DNA from 4 places in the Citrobacter werkmanii genome. Region 4 is predicted to be linked to each of the others. Evidence: predicted binding sites of a transcription regulator. Region 4 holds the regulator's gene; each other region holds the start of a gene.
The links. The regulator PurR, encoded in region 4, represses purine synthesis genes. The targets are predictions, from matches to a motif close to CANGCAAACGTTTGCNTG.
Positions count from the first base shown of each region.

Region 1: purH (bifunctional phosphoribosylaminoimidazolecarboxamide formyltransferase/IMP cyclohydrolase) is a predicted target of PurR. The motif match lies at 1,761-1,778, and genes of this name have one in related genera.
Region 2: glyA (serine hydroxymethyltransferase) is a predicted target of PurR. The motif match lies at 1,789-1,806, and genes of this name have one in related genera.
Region 3: pyrC (dihydroorotase) is a predicted target of PurR. The motif match lies at 1,892-1,909, and genes of this name have one in related genera.

Region 1 covers NZ_CP044101.1:478,408-482,612, reverse strand. Annotated here, with positions in the region: rRNA gene FOB24_RS03000 (16S ribosomal RNA) at 1-1,265, opposite strand, end outside; gene purH (bifunctional phosphoribosylaminoimidazolecarboxamide formyltransferase/IMP cyclohydrolase) at 1,885-3,474, shown strand; gene purD (phosphoribosylamine--glycine ligase) at 3,490-4,205, shown strand, end outside.
Region 2 covers NZ_CP044101.1:3,781,862-3,786,066, reverse strand. Annotated here, with positions in the region: gene glnB (nitrogen regulatory protein P-II) at 1-304, shown strand, start outside; gene hmpA (NO-inducible flavohemoprotein) at 406-1,596, opposite strand; gene glyA (serine hydroxymethyltransferase) at 1,923-3,176, shown strand; gene hcaD (phenylpropionate dioxygenase ferredoxin reductase subunit) at 3,255-4,205, opposite strand, start outside.
Region 3 covers NZ_CP044101.1:2,160,943-2,165,147, forward strand. Annotated here, with positions in the region: gene bssS (biofilm formation regulator BssS) at 1-145, opposite strand, end outside; gene dinI (DNA damage-inducible protein I) at 486-731, opposite strand; gene pyrC (dihydroorotase) at 797-1,843, opposite strand; gene FOB24_RS10945 (lipoprotein) at 1,949-2,509, opposite strand; gene mdtH (multidrug efflux MFS transporter MdtH) at 2,624-3,832, opposite strand; gene rimJ (ribosomal protein S5-alanine N-acetyltransferase) at 4,092-4,205, shown strand, end outside.
Region 4 covers NZ_CP044101.1:2,485,636-2,489,840, forward strand. Annotated here, with positions in the region: gene punR (DNA-binding transcriptional activator PunR) at 41-973, shown strand; gene purR (HTH-type transcriptional repressor PurR) at 970-1,995, opposite strand; gene cydH (cytochrome bd-I accessory subunit CydH) at 2,293-2,382, shown strand; gene FOB24_RS12595 (MFS transporter) at 2,558-3,727, shown strand; gene sodB (superoxide dismutase [Fe]) at 3,767-4,205, opposite strand, start outside.

The DNA.
Region 1 (4,205 bases), 2.0 Mb from region 4:
GCGAGGTCGCTTCTCTTTGTATATGCCATTGTAGCACGTGTGTAGCCCTACTCGTAAGGGCCATGATGACTTGACGTCATCCCCACCTTCCTCCAGTTTATCACTGGCAGTCTCCTTTGAGTTCCCGACCGAATCGCTGGCAACAAAGGATAAGGGTTGCGCTCGTTGCGGGACTTAACCCAACATTTCACAACACGAGCTGACGACAGCCATGCAGCACCTGTCTCAGAGTTCCCGAAGGCACCAAAGCATCTCTGCTAAGTTCTCTGGATGTCAAGAGTAGGTAAGGTTCTTCGCGTTGCATCGAATTAAACCACATGCTCCACCGCTTGTGCGGGCCCCCGTCAATTCATTTGAGTTTTAACCTTGCGGCCGTACTCCCCAGGCGGTCGACTTAACGCGTTAGCTCCGGAAGCCACGCCTCAAGGGCACAACCTCCAAGTCGACATCGTTTACGGCGTGGACTACCAGGGTATCTAATCCTGTTTGCTCCCCACGCTTTCGCACCTGAGCGTCAGTCTTTGTCCAGGGGGCCGCCTTCGCCACCGGTATTCCTCCAGATCTCTACGCATTTCACCGCTACACCTGGAATTCTACCCCCCTCTACAAGACTCTAGCCTGCCAGTTTCGGATGCAGTTCCCAGGTTGAGCCCGGGGATTTCACATCCGACTTGACAGACCGCCTGCGTGCGCTTTACGCCCAGTAATTCCGATTAACGCTTGCACCCTCCGTATTACCGCGGCTGCTGGCACGGAGTTAGCCGGTGCTTCTTCTGCGAGTAACGTCAATCGCTGTGGTTATTAACCACAACGCCTTCCTCCTCGCTGAAAGTACTTTACAACCCGAAGGCCTTCTTCATACACGCGGCATGGCTGCATCAGGCTTGCGCCCATTGTGCAATATTCCCCACTGCTGCCTCCCGTAGGAGTCTGGACCGTGTCTCAGTTCCAGTGTGGCTGGTCATCCTCTCAGACCAGCTAGGGATCGTCGCCTAGGTGAGCCGTTACCCCACCTACTAGCTAATCCCATCTGGGCACATCCGATGGCAAGAGGCCCGAAGGTCCCCCTCTTTGGTCTTGCGACATTATGCGGTATTAGCTACCGTTTCCAGTAGTTATCCCCCTCCATCGGGCAGTTTCCCAGACATTACTCACCCGTCCGCCACTCGTCACCCGAGAGCAAGCTCTCTGTGCTACCGTTCGACTTGCATGTGTTAGGCCTGCCGCCAGCGTTCAATCTGAGCCATGATCAAACTCTTCAATTTAAGTTTGATGCTCGTGAATTAAACTTCGTAATGAATTACGTGTTCACTCAGAGACTTGGTATTCATTTTTCGTCTTGCGACGTTAAGAATCCGTATCCTCGAGTGCCCACACAGATTGTCTGATAAATTGTTAAAGAGCAGTTGCGACGCGCCTTGGCGCTCTGTCGCGAGGTGGCGTATATTACGCTTTCCTCTTTCAGAGTCAACCCTCATTTTCAGGTTTTTCTCTTCAACCGACCGGGCTGTTTGTGTGAAGTGATTCACATCCGCCGTGTCGATGGAGGCGCATTATAGGGAGTTTCCTTCAGCCCGCAACCCCTAAATGACAGAAAAATGACTGACTGCTGCATTCCACAGCAGAACCCCGCCTTATACCCATTTACACACAGAGTTATCCACAAAAATAAGGTTCTCTTGCGATCATCACTTCGATTCATCCCTCATCTATACAGCTGAAATAGTCGAATTAAAGGAAAGAGAAAAATTCGCGAGCGTTGCGCAAACGTTTTCGTTACAATGCCACCGCACAACAAGGATGCCCCGTGAGGGGCGTTAGCTGAGTTTTTAGCCAAGAATTCACCTAACGCTCTCTGTAATAGTCAAATCCAGGGGATTTACCATGCAACAACGTCGTCCAGTCCGCCGCGCTCTGCTCAGTGTTTCTGACAAGGCCGGTATCATCGAATTCGCTCAGGCACTTTCCGCACGCGGTGTGGAGCTGCTGTCTACGGGGGGTACCGCCCGCCTGTTAGCAGAAAAAGGCTTGGCAGTGACCGAAGTTTCCGATTACACCGGTTTCCCGGAAATGATGGATGGACGCGTGAAGACCCTGCATCCAAAAGTACACGGCGGCATCCTCGGCCGTCGCGGCCAGGACGATGCGATCATGGAACAGCATCACATCGCCCCTATCGATATGGTGGTCGTTAACCTGTACCCCTTCGCCGAAACCGTAGCCCGTGAAGGCTGCTCGCTGGAAGATGCGGTAGAGAACATTGATATCGGCGGCCCGACCATGGTGCGCTCCGCCGCGAAGAACCATAAAGACGTGGCAATCGTGGTGAAGAGCAGCGACTACGACGCCATTATTAAAGAGATGGATGCTAATGAAGGTTCTCTGACCCTCGACACCCGTTTCGATCTGGCGATTAAAGCCTTCGAACACACCGCCGCCTACGACAGCATGATTGCCAACTACTTCGGCAGCATGGTTCCGGCCTACCACAGTGAAAGCAAAGAAGCCGCCGGTCGCTTCCCGCGTACGCTGAACCTGACCTTCATTAAGAAGCAGGATATGCGCTACGGCGAGAACAGCCACCAGCAGGCTGCCTTCTATATAGAAGAGAATGTGAAAGAAGCGTCCGTTGCCACCGCGCAGCAGGTGCAGGGCAAAGCGCTCTCCTACAACAACATCGCCGATACCGACGCAGCGCTGGAGTGCGTGAAAGAGTTCAACGAGCCGGCCTGCGTGATCGTCAAGCATGCCAACCCGTGCGGCGTGGCGGTGAGCTCCACTATTCTCGACGCTTACGACCGTGCGTACAAAACCGACCCAACTTCCGCATTCGGCGGCATTATCGCCTTCAACCGCGAACTGGATGCCGAAACCGCTCAGGCGATTATCTCCCGCCAGTTCGTGGAAGTGATTATCGCCCCGTCCGCGACCGAAGATGCGCTGAAAATCACGGCTGCCAAGCAGAATGTGCGCGTACTGACCTGTGGTCAGTGGGCACAGCGTGTGCCGGGTCTGGACTTCAAACGCGTTAACGGCGGTCTGCTGGTTCAGGACCGTGACCTGGGTATGGTGACCGAAGGTGAACTGCGCGTGGTGTCTAAACGTCAGCCGACCGAGCAAGAGCTGCGTGACGCGCTGTTCTGCTGGAAGGTAGCCAAGTTTGTGAAGTCCAACGCTATTGTCTACGCCAAAGAGAACATGACCATCGGCATAGGCGCAGGCCAGATGAGCCGTGTCTACTCCGCGAAAATCGCCGGGATCAAAGCGGCTGACGAAGGTCTGGAAGTGAAAGGCTCCGCGATGGCCTCCGACGCTTTCTTCCCGTTCCGCGATGGTATCGATGCCGCTGCCGCCGTGGGCGTGAGCTGCGTTATCCAGCCTGGCGGTTCTATCCGTGATGATGAAGTCATTGCCGCTGCCGATGAACACGGTATCGCGATGATCTTTACCGACATGCGCCACTTCCGCCATTAATCCACGGAGCAGACGATGAAAGTATTAGTGATTGGCAACGGCGGGCGCGAGCACGCGCTGGCGTGGAAAGCGGCGCAGTCGCCGCTGGTTGATACCGTTTTTGTCGCACCGGGCAACGCGGGCACCGCGCTGGAACCCGCGCTGCAAAACGTGGCTATCGGCGTAACCGATATCCCGGCGCTGCTGAGCTTTGCCCAGAACGAGAAGATTGACCTGACCATCGTTGGCCCGGAAGCGCCGCTGGTGATTGGCGTGGTCGATGCGTTTCGCGCCGCAGGTCTGAAGATCTTCGGCCCAACCGAAGGCGCCGCACAATTGGAAGGCTCCAAAGCCTTCACCAAAGATTTCCTCGCCCGTCACCAGATTCCGACGGCGGAGTATCAGAACTTTACCGAGGTTGAGCCAGCGCTGGCTTACCTGCGCGAGAAAGGCGCACCGATCGTCATCAAAGCCGACGGTCTGGCCGCCGGTAAAGGCGTTATCGTCGCGATGACGCTTGAAGAAGCGGAAGCCGCCGTGCAGGACATGCTGGCGGGTAACGCCTTTGGCGATGCAGGCCACCGCATCGTGATTGAAGAGTTCCTCGACGGTGAAGAAGCGAGCTTTATCGTGATGGTCGACGGCGAACACGTGCTGCCGATGGCCACCAGCCAGGACCACAAACGCGTGGGTAACGGCGATACCGGCCCGAACACCGGCGGGATGGGGGCTTACTCCCCGGCGCCGGTAGT
Region 2 (4,205 bases), 1.3 Mb from region 4:
GCTGGACGACGTCCGTGAAGCGCTGGCTGAAGTCGGCATTACCGGTATGACTGTGACAGAAGTGAAAGGGTTTGGCCGTCAGAAAGGCCATACCGAGTTATACCGTGGTGCGGAATACATGGTGGATTTTCTGCCGAAGGTAAAAATTGAAATTGTGGTTCCCGACGACATCGTCGATACCTGCGTTGACACCATTATTCGTACCGCACAGACCGGTAAAATCGGTGACGGTAAGATTTTTGTTTTCGACGTGGCGCGCGTTATTCGTATTCGTACCGGTGAAGAAGACGACGCGGCAATCTAAGCCGCGCCGTTAATTTGTAGGCCTGATAAGCGTAGCGCATCAGGCAGAGTGATTGCCGGATGTCGGCGTAAACGCCTTATCCGGCCTACTCGCGTAATACATTACAATACTTTATGCGGGCCGAAGCATTCGTAATGAATGTTCTCGTTTTTCACGCCCAGACCGACCAGTTGCTTCGCGGCGAACTGCATAAAGCCGACCGGGCCGCACAGATAAAACTGCATCGCCGGATCGCTGATTGCCCCTTCCAGTTTGTTCAGATCCATCAGACCAATGCTATCAAACGCACCTTTCGCGCGATCGGCTTCGTTTGGCTCACGATACCAGGTATGTGCGCTAAAGCGTGGCAGCGTTTTGCCGAGTTCTTTTACTTCATCGGCGAAAGCATGTACATCGCCATTTTCCGCCGCGTGGAACCAGTTAACCTGCGCCGTATGATGAGCTTTCGCCAGCGTATCCAGCATCGCCAGCATCGGCGTTTGGCCCACGCCTGCGGAAATCAGCGACACCGGCGTATCGGTCGCGACGTCCATAAAGAAATCCCCTGCTGGCGCGGCCAGGTGAACTACATCACCGACATTGGCGTGGTTATGTAGCCAGGTTGAAACCTGACCACCGTCCTCGCGCTTCACGGCAATACGGTAGCCTTTGCCATCTGGCTTACGGGTCAGCGAATACTGACGGATTTCCTGATGCGGGAAACCTTCCGGCTTCAGCCAGACGCCCAGGTATTGACCCGGATGGTATTCCGCCACTGCACCGCCATCGACGGGTTCAAACTCAAAGCTGGTAATCGCGCGGCTTTGCGGCGTTTTCGCCACGATACGGAAAGGACGCGTACCTTCCCAACCGCCGGTTTTGCTGGCGTTTTCGCTGTAGATTTGCGCTTCACGGTTAATAAACACGCCCGCCAGCACGCCGTATGCTTTGCCCCACGCATCCAGCACTTCCTGGCCCGGGCTGAACATTTCGTCCAGCGTGGCCAGCAGGTGACTTCCTACGATGTTGTACTGCTCTGGTTTAATCTGGAAGCTGGTATGTTTCTGGGCGATTTTCTCAACGGCTGGCAACAGCGCTGGCAGGTTGTCGATGTTGCTGGCATACGCGGCAATGGCGTTAAACAGCGCTTCACGTTGGTCGCCATTGCGCTGGTTACTCATGTTGAAAATTTCTTTCAGCTCTGGGTTATGCGTAAACATGCGATCGTAGAAATGGGCGGTCAGCTTCGGACCTGTTTCAACCAGCAGGGGAATGGTGGCTTTCACTGTAGCGATGGTTTGTGCGTCAAGCATACGGTCTTCCTTTATCTGAAACTTTAATGATGTATGTCAAATGCATCTTATAAAAAATACCCCTGCATTGTAAATGGTTCTTTGTAACTTTGCGTTGTAAAGGTTACATCGTGAAAAATCTGCATCACAAACCTGAAAAGAAATCCGTTGAAATTCAGCAGACCTTTGTTCTCCAAAGCCTTGTGTGCCGTGAAGGTAATCGTTTGCGTAAAATCCTTTGTCAAGACCTGTTATCGAAGAATGATTCGGTTATACTGTTGGCCGAAGTCCTGGAAGACTGCCTTTTCAGGCCAAAATTTACTTGTTAGCTGAGTCAGGAGATGCGGATGTTAAAGCGTGAAATGAACATTGCCGATTATGATGCCGAACTGTGGCAGGCTATGGAGCAGGAAAAAGTACGTCAGGAAGAGCACATCGAACTGATCGCCTCCGAAAACTATACCAGCCCGCGTGTAATGCAGGCGCAGGGTTCTCAGCTGACCAACAAATACGCTGAAGGTTATCCGGGCAAGCGCTACTACGGCGGTTGCGAGTACGTTGATATCGTTGAGCAACTGGCTATCGATCGCGCTAAAGAGCTGTTTGGCGCTGACTACGCTAACGTACAGCCGCACTCTGGCTCTCAGGCTAACTTCGCTGTCTACACCGCGCTGCTGCAGCCGGGCGATACCGTGCTGGGTATGAACCTGGCGCAGGGCGGCCACCTGACTCACGGCTCCCCGGTTAACTTCTCCGGCAAACTGTACAACATCATTCCTTACGGCATTGATGAGTCCGGTAAAATTGACTACGAAGACATGGCTAAGCAGGCCAAAGAGCACAAACCGAAAATGATTATCGGTGGCTTCTCTGCCTACTCCGGCGTGGTTGACTGGGCAAAAATGCGTGAAATCGCCGACAGCATCGGCGCATACCTGTTCGTCGACATGGCGCACGTTGCCGGTCTGATTGCCGCCGGCGTTTACCCGAACCCGGTTCCGCACGCTCACGTTGTGACCACCACCACCCACAAAACCCTGGCGGGTCCGCGCGGCGGCCTGATCCTGGCGAAAGGCGGTGATGAAGAGCTGTACAAAAAACTGAACTCCGCCGTGTTCCCAAGCGCGCAGGGCGGCCCGCTGATGCACGTGATTGCGGCGAAAGCCGTGGCGCTGAAAGAAGCGATGGAGCCAGAGTTCAAAGTTTACCAGCAGCAGGTTGCGAAAAACGCCAAAGCGATGGTGGAAGTGTTCCTGAACCGCGGCTACAAAGTGGTTTCCGGTGGGACTGAAAACCACCTGTTCCTGCTGGATCTGGTTGATAAAAACCTGACCGGTAAAGAAGCTGACGCTGCACTGGGTCGTGCTAACATCACCGTGAACAAAAACAGCGTACCGAACGATCCGAAGAGCCCGTTTGTGACTTCCGGTATCCGTATCGGTTCTCCGGCTGTCACTCGCCGTGGCTTTAAAGAAGCGGAAGTGAAAGAGCTGGCTGGCTGGATGTGTGATGTTCTGGACAATATCAATGATGAAGCGGTAATTGAGCGCATCAAAGGTAAAGTGCTGGATATCTGCGCACGCTTCCCGGTTTACGCGTAAGTCATATTGATTGCTGGACCTTATCCGGCCTACAGGTGAGTTACCTGTAGGCCGGATAAACGAAGAGACATCCGCCAGTTATAGTGACTTAAGCAAGATTGTTTCATCGACTAAAGCTGCCACTGGCGGCTTTTTCTTAGCCTGAATCCATTTCCGCAATAAGCGCATTTCCCGGCCCTGGTTCAACGTCACTGCGCCGACAATAACGTCATTCTGCAAACTAAACCATATTGCTTTCTGCGCATCAGGATCGCCACGTGCGAGCCAACTTTCTCCCTGCATTTCACCAACAAATTGCAGGTTATCACTGTATTGATCGGTCCAGAACCAGCCCGGCGTGGCTTCTGGCAGGGGTAAACCGAGCATAGCAGCAGCGGCAACTTGCGCCTGGCAGTTGGCATTTTCCCAGCTTTCTATGCGCTTTAACGAACCGTCCGGCTGGCGAGTGAGCGCCACATCACCGGCGGCGAAAATGACCGGGTCGGAGGTGGCGCAGGCGCTATCGACAATAATACCATTGGCCGTTTCCAGCCCCGCGTCGCGGGCCAGCGTATCGTTCGCCACGATGCCGATGCCGTAAACCACCGCATCGGCCTTCAGTAATTCGCCGTTTTGCAGCGTGAGCGTGAGAAATTCTCCCGCTTCAGCGTGCTCAATGGCGCTATTGAGCAGCATTCTCACCCCGGCCTGCTGATGGCGGGCTAACAGATAGTCGCGCACCGGCGCAGGCGCATTGCGGCCCATCACCGTTGATGCCAGTTCGACTACCGTCACCCGGCAGCCGCGCTGGATGGCGCTGGCCGCCAGCTCCAGGCCAATGGTGCCCGCGCCGACAATCACGATCGATTTTCCTGGCTGTAGCGCAGCCCGGAGACGCTCGGCATCTCCCGCATGACGTAGGGTAAAACAGCGCTCGCCCAGCGCATCCAGCAGCGGTAGCGGTCTGGCGGCGGCCCCGGTAGCCAGCAGCAACTGAGTCCAGCGGTAGGTTTGCCCATCGGCGAGCGTTAACGTACGCGAGGCGCGATC
Region 3 (4,205 bases), 320 kb from region 4:
TTTGACCAACTTCAGTCCCATCCGGGTCCGGTCGATTCGGGGTCTGGTAGTGCAAACGCAGCATCAGCGCGTCGTAGCTATCAACGGTGCTGATGTCCCATCCTACAAGCGGATGAGTCTGAATGACTTCATTATTCTTTTCCATCATGCCCCCTAATTCGTGTTACTAGACAACGGTTTTCGAGGTTCAATGCATTTTTTTTCTGAAGCAACTTCAGTATATCAATAAATAAGGGTATTCATTGAAAATTTAAAGAGGGCAGCGCATAAATTTATAGTTTTCAGCGTTATCTGACTAATAAAGCAACATGTCATTCATTTTTTTTTAGCAAGTTGCACAATTATTTTGTCGTTCTGGTTAAAAGATAACCAGGAAATTAATATTAAATTAAATGGCCACCAGGGGGAGTCTGTATTTTTTTAAAACTGCGTGTAAAAAAAAAGCCGGGGCGACCCGGCAAACAAACATCACTGCATATCATTATTTATTCATTGATAAACCAGTCATCCGCGCTTTCCCAGGTCTCCTGCAAGATCTCGCTGATGCGTTCTTTGTCCTCTTTGGTCGCGCCAATTACCGACAGATTGTTAGCTCCGGCATAACGGACGGTAACGTTACCCTCGTTATCCGGAAAATGATGATGAATACGGCGGGAGAGTTCACCTGCCAATGCGTCAATCGCACCGGCAGGCAAAGGTGAAGTTTTGGCAATAGTGACTTCAATACGCATAATAGCCCCCTGTTGAATATACTGTTTATTTATACAGTTATTCAGATCAGTTGGCTACATTTTTTTTAGCTTTTTACTGACCAGCGTACCGTTTCGCCACCCAGGAAAGGCACCAGCGAGTCATCTGCCAGCGTAATGCTCTCCGGGACATGGTGCTCCACGCGTTCAAGCTCAATAAAAGTCTCATTCACCGGCAGACCATAGAATTGCGGACCATTGAGTGAGCAGAAGGCTTCAAAATGGCTCAGTGCATTCATCTCTTCAAATACGGTGGCATAGCTGCCCAGCGCGGTCGGGGCGTTAAAACACCCGGCACAGCCGCAACTGGATTCTTTGCGATGACGGGCATGCGGCGCTGAGTCGGTACCAAGGAATGCACGGCTAAATCCGCTGGCGACCAGCTCACGTAGCGCCTGTTGGTGGACGTTACGTTTAAGGATTGGCAGACAATACAGGTGCGGACGAATGCCGCCGACCAGCATGTGGTTGCGGTTAAACATCAAATGTTGTGGCGTAATGGTGGCGGCGAGAAGCTCGTTACCATCCCGCACATATTCGGCAGCATCTTTAGTGGTGATATGTTCAAATACGACTTTCAGCGCAGTCAACCGCTGACGCAGCGGTTCCATCACCGTCTCAATAAAGCGTGCTTCGCGATCGAAAATATCGATATCCGCATGTGTCACTTCACCATGCACCAATAGCGGCATACCCAATTTTTCCATCCGTTCCAGCACAGGCATGATGGCTTCAATAGAGGTTACGCCATGCGTTGAGTTGGTGGTGGCATTCGCCGGGTAGAGTTTCGCGGCGGTAAACACACCTTCGTTGAAACCTCGCTCCAGCTCATTGGGGTCCAATGTATCCGTTAAATAACAGGTCATTAAGGGCGTGAAGTCGTGTCCGGCAGGTACCGCATCAAGAATGCGTTGGCGATAAGCGATAGCTGCATCAACTGTGGTGACGGGCGGTGCCAGGTTCGGCATGACAATGGCGCGGCCGTAAATTTCGCTGGTATAGGGCACGACAGTTTTTAACATGTCGCCATCGCGAAAGTGAAGATGCCAGTCGTCTGGGCGGCGGATCTTTAAAACCTGGGATGGTGCAGTCATCAATATGCTCCGGCTGAGGATTGTCTTTTTTGCCGGAAACAAAGGATAAGCGGAAACGTTTTCGTTTGCACGAAAAAAAAGGGCGCATCAGCGCCCTCTGGTTTATTAGTCGGTGAATGGGATGATGATTTCGCCCGGTTTCACTTCTATACCTTTCGCCAGTTTTTTCGCCAGCGCTTCACCCTGACTGCTGTCGTCCTGCAGAACATAGGCAGGCTGTTGATTAAAGTAATTACGCAGCGACTGGTTTAAATACGGCATCAGCGTTTGTAGTACCGACTGCATTTTTTCAGGTGTGACGGTCGCGTCCACGACTTCCATCTCTTGCAAGTAAATCGCGCCTTTCTCTTTATTGAAGACCGGTAGCGCTTTAAGTTTCAGCTTCATGGTGGCTTTCTGACTGCCAAACAGGGAATTCATGTCCAGATTGGCATCACCCGTCAGAGTCACTTTATTAGGCTCTTCACGCCCTATCTGACTGGCGAGATTGCTCAGTACGATGTGTGCTTCAGCGACGCCGGGCAAACCGATATCTTTTGAAAAGTTATTATGCTTCGCCAGCGCCTGATTAATCTCTTGCTCGCTAACCGTATATTGCGTGAGTTGATTACAACCAACCAACAGGCCGCCGACAATCAGTGCAGCGGCAAAAAAAAGCTTTTTCATGGGAGTCCTCAACATGATGCATATGGCGTAATCGTGACACAAAGCATCATCGAGTACCAGCGCCCCGGGCACCAGCAGAAAAAACTGAAAAGTGCTCGTGCGCCGGATTAGCTATCAGGCATCGGGTTCCAGCATGCCGCGCGTCGGGCGTTTGTGGCTGAATTGCCAGCCCAAAGCCAGGAAGGTGATGAAGCCGATAATACCGAGCATCATCCATGGCAATTCAGGCTGCGCCAGGGCTTTGCCCATATCAAACAGCCAGCCGCCGCCGACATAACCAATTGCGCCGCCGATGGCGAGCCCAAGTCGGCTGAAGCCCATGTAACTTCCTCGCGCCCGTGCATTGGCCAGCGAGGCGCTCAGGGTTTCACGCGCCGGTTCGGCGATGATCGAGCCGATATAGAAGGTGCAGATCAGCGTGAATAGCTGCTGTAAATTGCCGACCAGACCGATGGGCATCATGCTCAGAGACATCACCAGCAGACCGGCCATCAGGCGATGTTCCAGGCGAAAACGTTTTTCACTCCAGCGGGCAATAGGGTAGAGCAGCGTTAACGAGAGGCATGCTTCGATGGCATACATCCATTTCACGGCGGCAGGCGAGCCAGCGATGTCGTTCACCATGATTGGCAGCATTAACATGACCTGTACCGCCAGCATGTAATAACCCGCCAGCGTCAGCACATAGGTGACAAAACGTTTGTCATGCATCACGTGGCCCATCCCTTCACGCACCGGAATTTTCACCGTCGACAATTTCCATGCCGGGAGTAGCCAGGCGTTAAACGCCGCGCACAGAACAAACAAAATGGCTCCTGTCGCGCAGACCAGGCGGAAATCGTACTGTAACAGCCAACTGCCAAGTAACGCGCCAACCACTGCGCCTGCGCTATCCTGCATCATCAGGATAGAGAAAAAACGCCCGCGCTTTTCCGGGCGGATCAGTTTGACCACCAGCGCCGAACGGGGAGGGTCGAACAGCGTGCCGCCCAGCCCGGAAAGAAAACAGGAAAACCACAGCAGCCACGGCTCGTGGGCAATACCCATGGTGGCGAACCCGGCGGCGCGCATCAGCATACCGGTGACGATCATCGGTTTTGCGCCGAAACGGTCAGCAATAGCGCCGCCAAAAATACCCAGACCCTGCTGAATAAATTGACGCAATCCTAACGCGATCCCGACCATAACGGCAGCCCAGCCCATTTGGTCGACGAAGCGAATTGAGATCAGCGGGAAAACGACGAAGAAGCCCAGCACGACCAGCATATTATCGATGAGAAGGAAGTATTTACCCAGGTTCCTTGCCTGCGAGACTTGCGACATTTCCCCTCCCGGGAAAAACTCGTCACTCTGGTTAGAGTTTAAAAGATAAGCATCTCCTATTCTGCGGTGTCGTCATCGCTTTTCCCACCTTTGGCGGGACAATATTTTTTTATCAAAAGCCCGTCTTGATAGAGAGTTTTCATCAAAATGTGTGAATAATTCAAAAAATGGCAATTTGCTCTTTTCAAAGGGCATATTTGCACAGGTATAGTATCGCGAATAGCGTATTGAAGACGTTACGGGAAGGAGTAGGTATAGAATGTTTGGCTATCGCAGTAACGTGCCAAAAGTGCGCTTAACCACGGACCGCCTGGTCGTGCGTTTGGTGCACGAGCGTGATGCCTGGCGTCTGGCAGATTATTACGCAGAAAAT
Region 4 (4,205 bases):
AATATTTGCTTACTGATTTCAAATTTTTTGTAGGCAGAATATGTGGTCGGAATATTCACTTGAAGTGGTTGATGCGGTTGCGCGCAACGGCAGTTTCAGTTCAGCCGCGCAGGAGTTACACCGCGTACCTTCGGCGGTAAGCTACACCGTGCGCCAACTGGAGGAGTGGCTGGCTGTACCGCTTTTTGAGCGACGCCATCGCGATGTGGAATTAACGCCTGCCGGCGCGTGGTTTTTAAAAGAAGGGCGCTCTGTTATCAAAAAAATGCAGATCACTCGTCAGCAATGTCAACAAATCGCCAACGGCTGGCGAGGACAACTGGCAATCGCGGTAGATAACATTGTCCGTCCCGAACGTACCCGGCAGATGATTGTGGATTTCTATCGCCACTTTGATGATGTGGAACTGCTGGTTTTTCAGGAAGTCTTTAATGGTGTCTGGGATGCGCTTTCCGATGGGCGTGTGGAGCTGGCTATTGGCGCCACACAGGCCATTCCGGTAGGGGGGCGCTATACCTTCCGCGACATGGGCATGCTGAGCTGGAGCTGCGTGGTGGCCAGCCATCATCCGCTGGCGTCAATGTCGGGGCCGCTAAGCGATGATACGTTGCGCAACTGGCCGTCACTGGTGCGCGAAGATACCTCGCGTACATTGCCGAAGCGTATAACCTGGTTACTGGACAACCAAAAGCGCGTTGTGGTGCCTGACTGGGAATCTTCCGCAACCTGTTTATCTGCGGGATTGTGTGTAGGCATGGTACCAACACATTTTGCCAAGCCGTGGATTGATAGCGGTAAATGGGTGTCGCTGCAGTTGGAGAATCCCTTTCCTGATGCCGCGTGTTGTCTGACATGGCAACAGAACGATACCTCGCCAGCACTGAGCTGGTTGCTGGACTATTTAGGTGATAGCGAAACGCTGAATAAAGAATGGTTGCGGGAGCCAGATGAGGCCCCCGCACAACAGGCTTAACGACGATAATCGCGGAATGGACCGTCAGCAACGGAGCGGCGTTCTACCAGGCGCGGATGAACCTCGATAGACTGCGACTCTTCGCGTTTATTCACGATGCGGTCTAACAGCATATTAAAGGCCGTTTCACCCAGTGAATCCTTAGGCTGGTGAATGGTGGTTAGCGCTGGCGTGAAGAAGCGGGCGTTGCGCACGTTATCATAACCGATGAGCGAGACATCCTGCGGTACGCGCAGTCCCATCTCATCAGCGGCGCACAGCGCGCCCATCGCCATGATATCGCCACCGCAGAAGACGGCGGTCGGACGATGCGACTGTGAAAGAATTTGCTGCATGGCGCGATAACCGGATTCAGGTTCAAAATCGCCCTGTACAATCCAGTTTTCGGGAACCTTAATCAGCGCTTCTTCCATCGCTTTCATAAAGCCAGCCAGACGACCGGCCCCGGTATTCCGCTCCATCGGGCCCGGGATCGCGCCAATCTCGCGATGGCCGCGTTCTATCAGATACCGACCCGCCATGTAACCGCCCTCGAAAGCGTTATCAATGACCGTATCGGTAAAATCAGCTTTAGCTTCGCCCCAGTCCATGACAACCATCGGAATATGGCGATACTCTTCGAGCATCGAAAGCAGCGATTCCGGATACTCAGAACACATCACTAACAGACCATCAACGCGCTTTTGCGCCATCATCGACAGATAGGCCTGCTGCTTTTCAAGACTGTTCCATGCGTTGCCCAGAATCAGGGTATAGCCTTTCTGGAAACAGTTTTTCTCAACGGCTTCGATAATTTCGGCGAAATAGGCCGCTTCGCTGCTGGTCGCCAGCAAGCCGATAGACTTGGTGTGATTCACCTTCAGGCTGCGTGCAACTGCGCTTGGAGAATAGTGCAGCTCTTTGATCGCCGCCCAAACCGCATTACGCGTTTCTTCCGCGACAAAGCGCGTCTTGTTAATTACGTGTGATACGGTTGTAGTGGAAACGTTTGCTCGCTTCGCTACATCTTTAATTGTTGCCATTACATCTCACTCCAGACCATATCCTAAGCTCCTGAGAATACTCCAGGTAAACGTTTGCCTTCACACACCCTTAACGCAACGTAGGGGTTGCGGCACGCCGGGAAAACGACACGGAACGTCAGGAAGGGGTCAATGGCCGGTACGCTAATCAAGTAAGCGTGGAATTTTGTCTGATCTTAACGAAAAGGGGAAGAGTTAAAAGCAGTTATCAATATAAATCGTGAGAGATTTTTGCTTTCAAGTGTGTAAAAATGCGCAATATCACTTTTTGTGTGGGAATAAAAAGGAGAAAACTTGATGAGCACCGATCTGAAATTTTCGTTAGTGACTACCATTATTGTTCTGGGTTTGATCGTCGCGGGTGGCCTGACCGCAGCGCTGCATTGATTTCCCCGAGGGAGTTAGCTCTCCCTCATCCTTTCCGCATCTATTCCCCCTCTATTGTTTGCGAATAAGCAAAAGTCTTTTGCAATTTTGTTAACTTTATTAATTTTGCGATCAATGTCATGCTTTTGACTCTTATTTTATGTCGCGCCACGGCTCGACGTTACGGAGTCGATATATGAAAATCAATTATCCCTTACTGGCGCTGGCGATTGGCGCGTTTGGCATTGGCACCACCGAATTTTCGCCAATGGGATTATTGCCCGTGATTGCCAAAGGGGTGGATGTCTCGATTCCCGCGGCCGGGATGCTGATTAGCGCGTATGCGGTTGGCGTGATGGTGGGGGCTCCGCTGATGACACTGCTGCTGTCCCATCGCGCGCGACGTAATGCGCTGATATTCCTGATGGCTATTTTCACGCTGGGCAACGTGCTTTCCGCTATCTCGCCGGATTACACCACGCTGATGCTGTCACGTATTTTGACCAGTCTTAATCACGGCGCCTTTTTTGGTCTCGGCTCTGTGGTCGCCGCAAGCGTGGTACCTAAACATAAGCAAGCCAGTGCCGTGGCAACCATGTTTATGGGGTTAACGATTGCCAATATTGGCGGTGTTCCCGCGGCGACGTGGCTTGGTGAGACAATCGGCTGGCGGATGTCGTTTATGGCGACGGCGGGTCTGGGCGTCATCGCTATGGTCAGCCTGTTCTTCTCATTACCGAAAGGTGGGGCAGGAGCGCGCCCTGATGTCCGCAGCGAACTGGCGGTACTTATGCGCCCACAGGTGCTGTCGGCTCTGCTGACCACTGTGCTGGGCGCAGGCGCGATGTTCACGCTTTATACTTACATCTCGCCGGTGCTGCACAGCATTACCCATGCCACACCGGTGTTTGTGACCGGAATGCTGGTATTAATTGGCGTCGGATTCTCGATCGGAAACTATCTTGGCGGCAAACTGGCGGATCGTTCTGTCAACGGTACGCTTAAAGGCTTTTTGCTGTTGTTGATGGTTATTATGCTGGCCATTCCCTTCCTCGCGCGTAATGAGCTGGGGGCGGCGGTCAGTATGGTCGTCTGGGGCGCGGCGACGTTTGCGGTGGTTCCGCCGTTGCAGATGCGGGTGATGCGCGTTGCCAGCGAAGCGCCAGGGTTATCATCGTCAGTCAACATTGGCGCGTTTAACCTGGGAAATGCGTTAGGTGCGGCAGCCGGTGGGGCGGTGATTTCCGGTGGTCTGGGCTACAGTTTTGTACCCGTGATGGGAGCGATTGTGGCGGGGCTTGCGTTACTGCTGGTCTTTATCTCGGCAAGAAGGCAATCTGAAGAAGTCTGCACTGCCTCCAGCTAAGGCTAAAACGCAGAAGGGGGGCCCTTCTGCGTTATCATTTTATGCTGCGAAGTTCTTCGCAACAAATTCCCAGTTCACCAGCGCCCAGAAGTGCTCCAGGTAGCCAGGACGGGCATTGCGATAATCGATGTAGTAGGCGTGTTCCCATACGTCAACGGTCATCAGCGGCGTCGCGTCGGTCGTCAGCGGAGTTCCTGCGTTGGAAGTAGAAACGATAGCCAGTTTGCCATCCTTTCCTTTAACCAGCCAGGTCCAGCCAGAACCGAAGTTTTTGATAGCGGCATCGGTGAATTGCGCTTTGAAATCCGCAAAGCTGCCAAAGGAGGCGGCAATTGCATCGGCCAGTTTACCGGTCGGCTCGCCACCTGCGTTCGGCGCCAGGCAGTTCCAGTAGAACGTGTGGTTCCATACCTGTGCAGCATTATTGAATACACCGCCTTCAGAGCTACGAACGATCTCTTCCAGTGATTTACCTTCA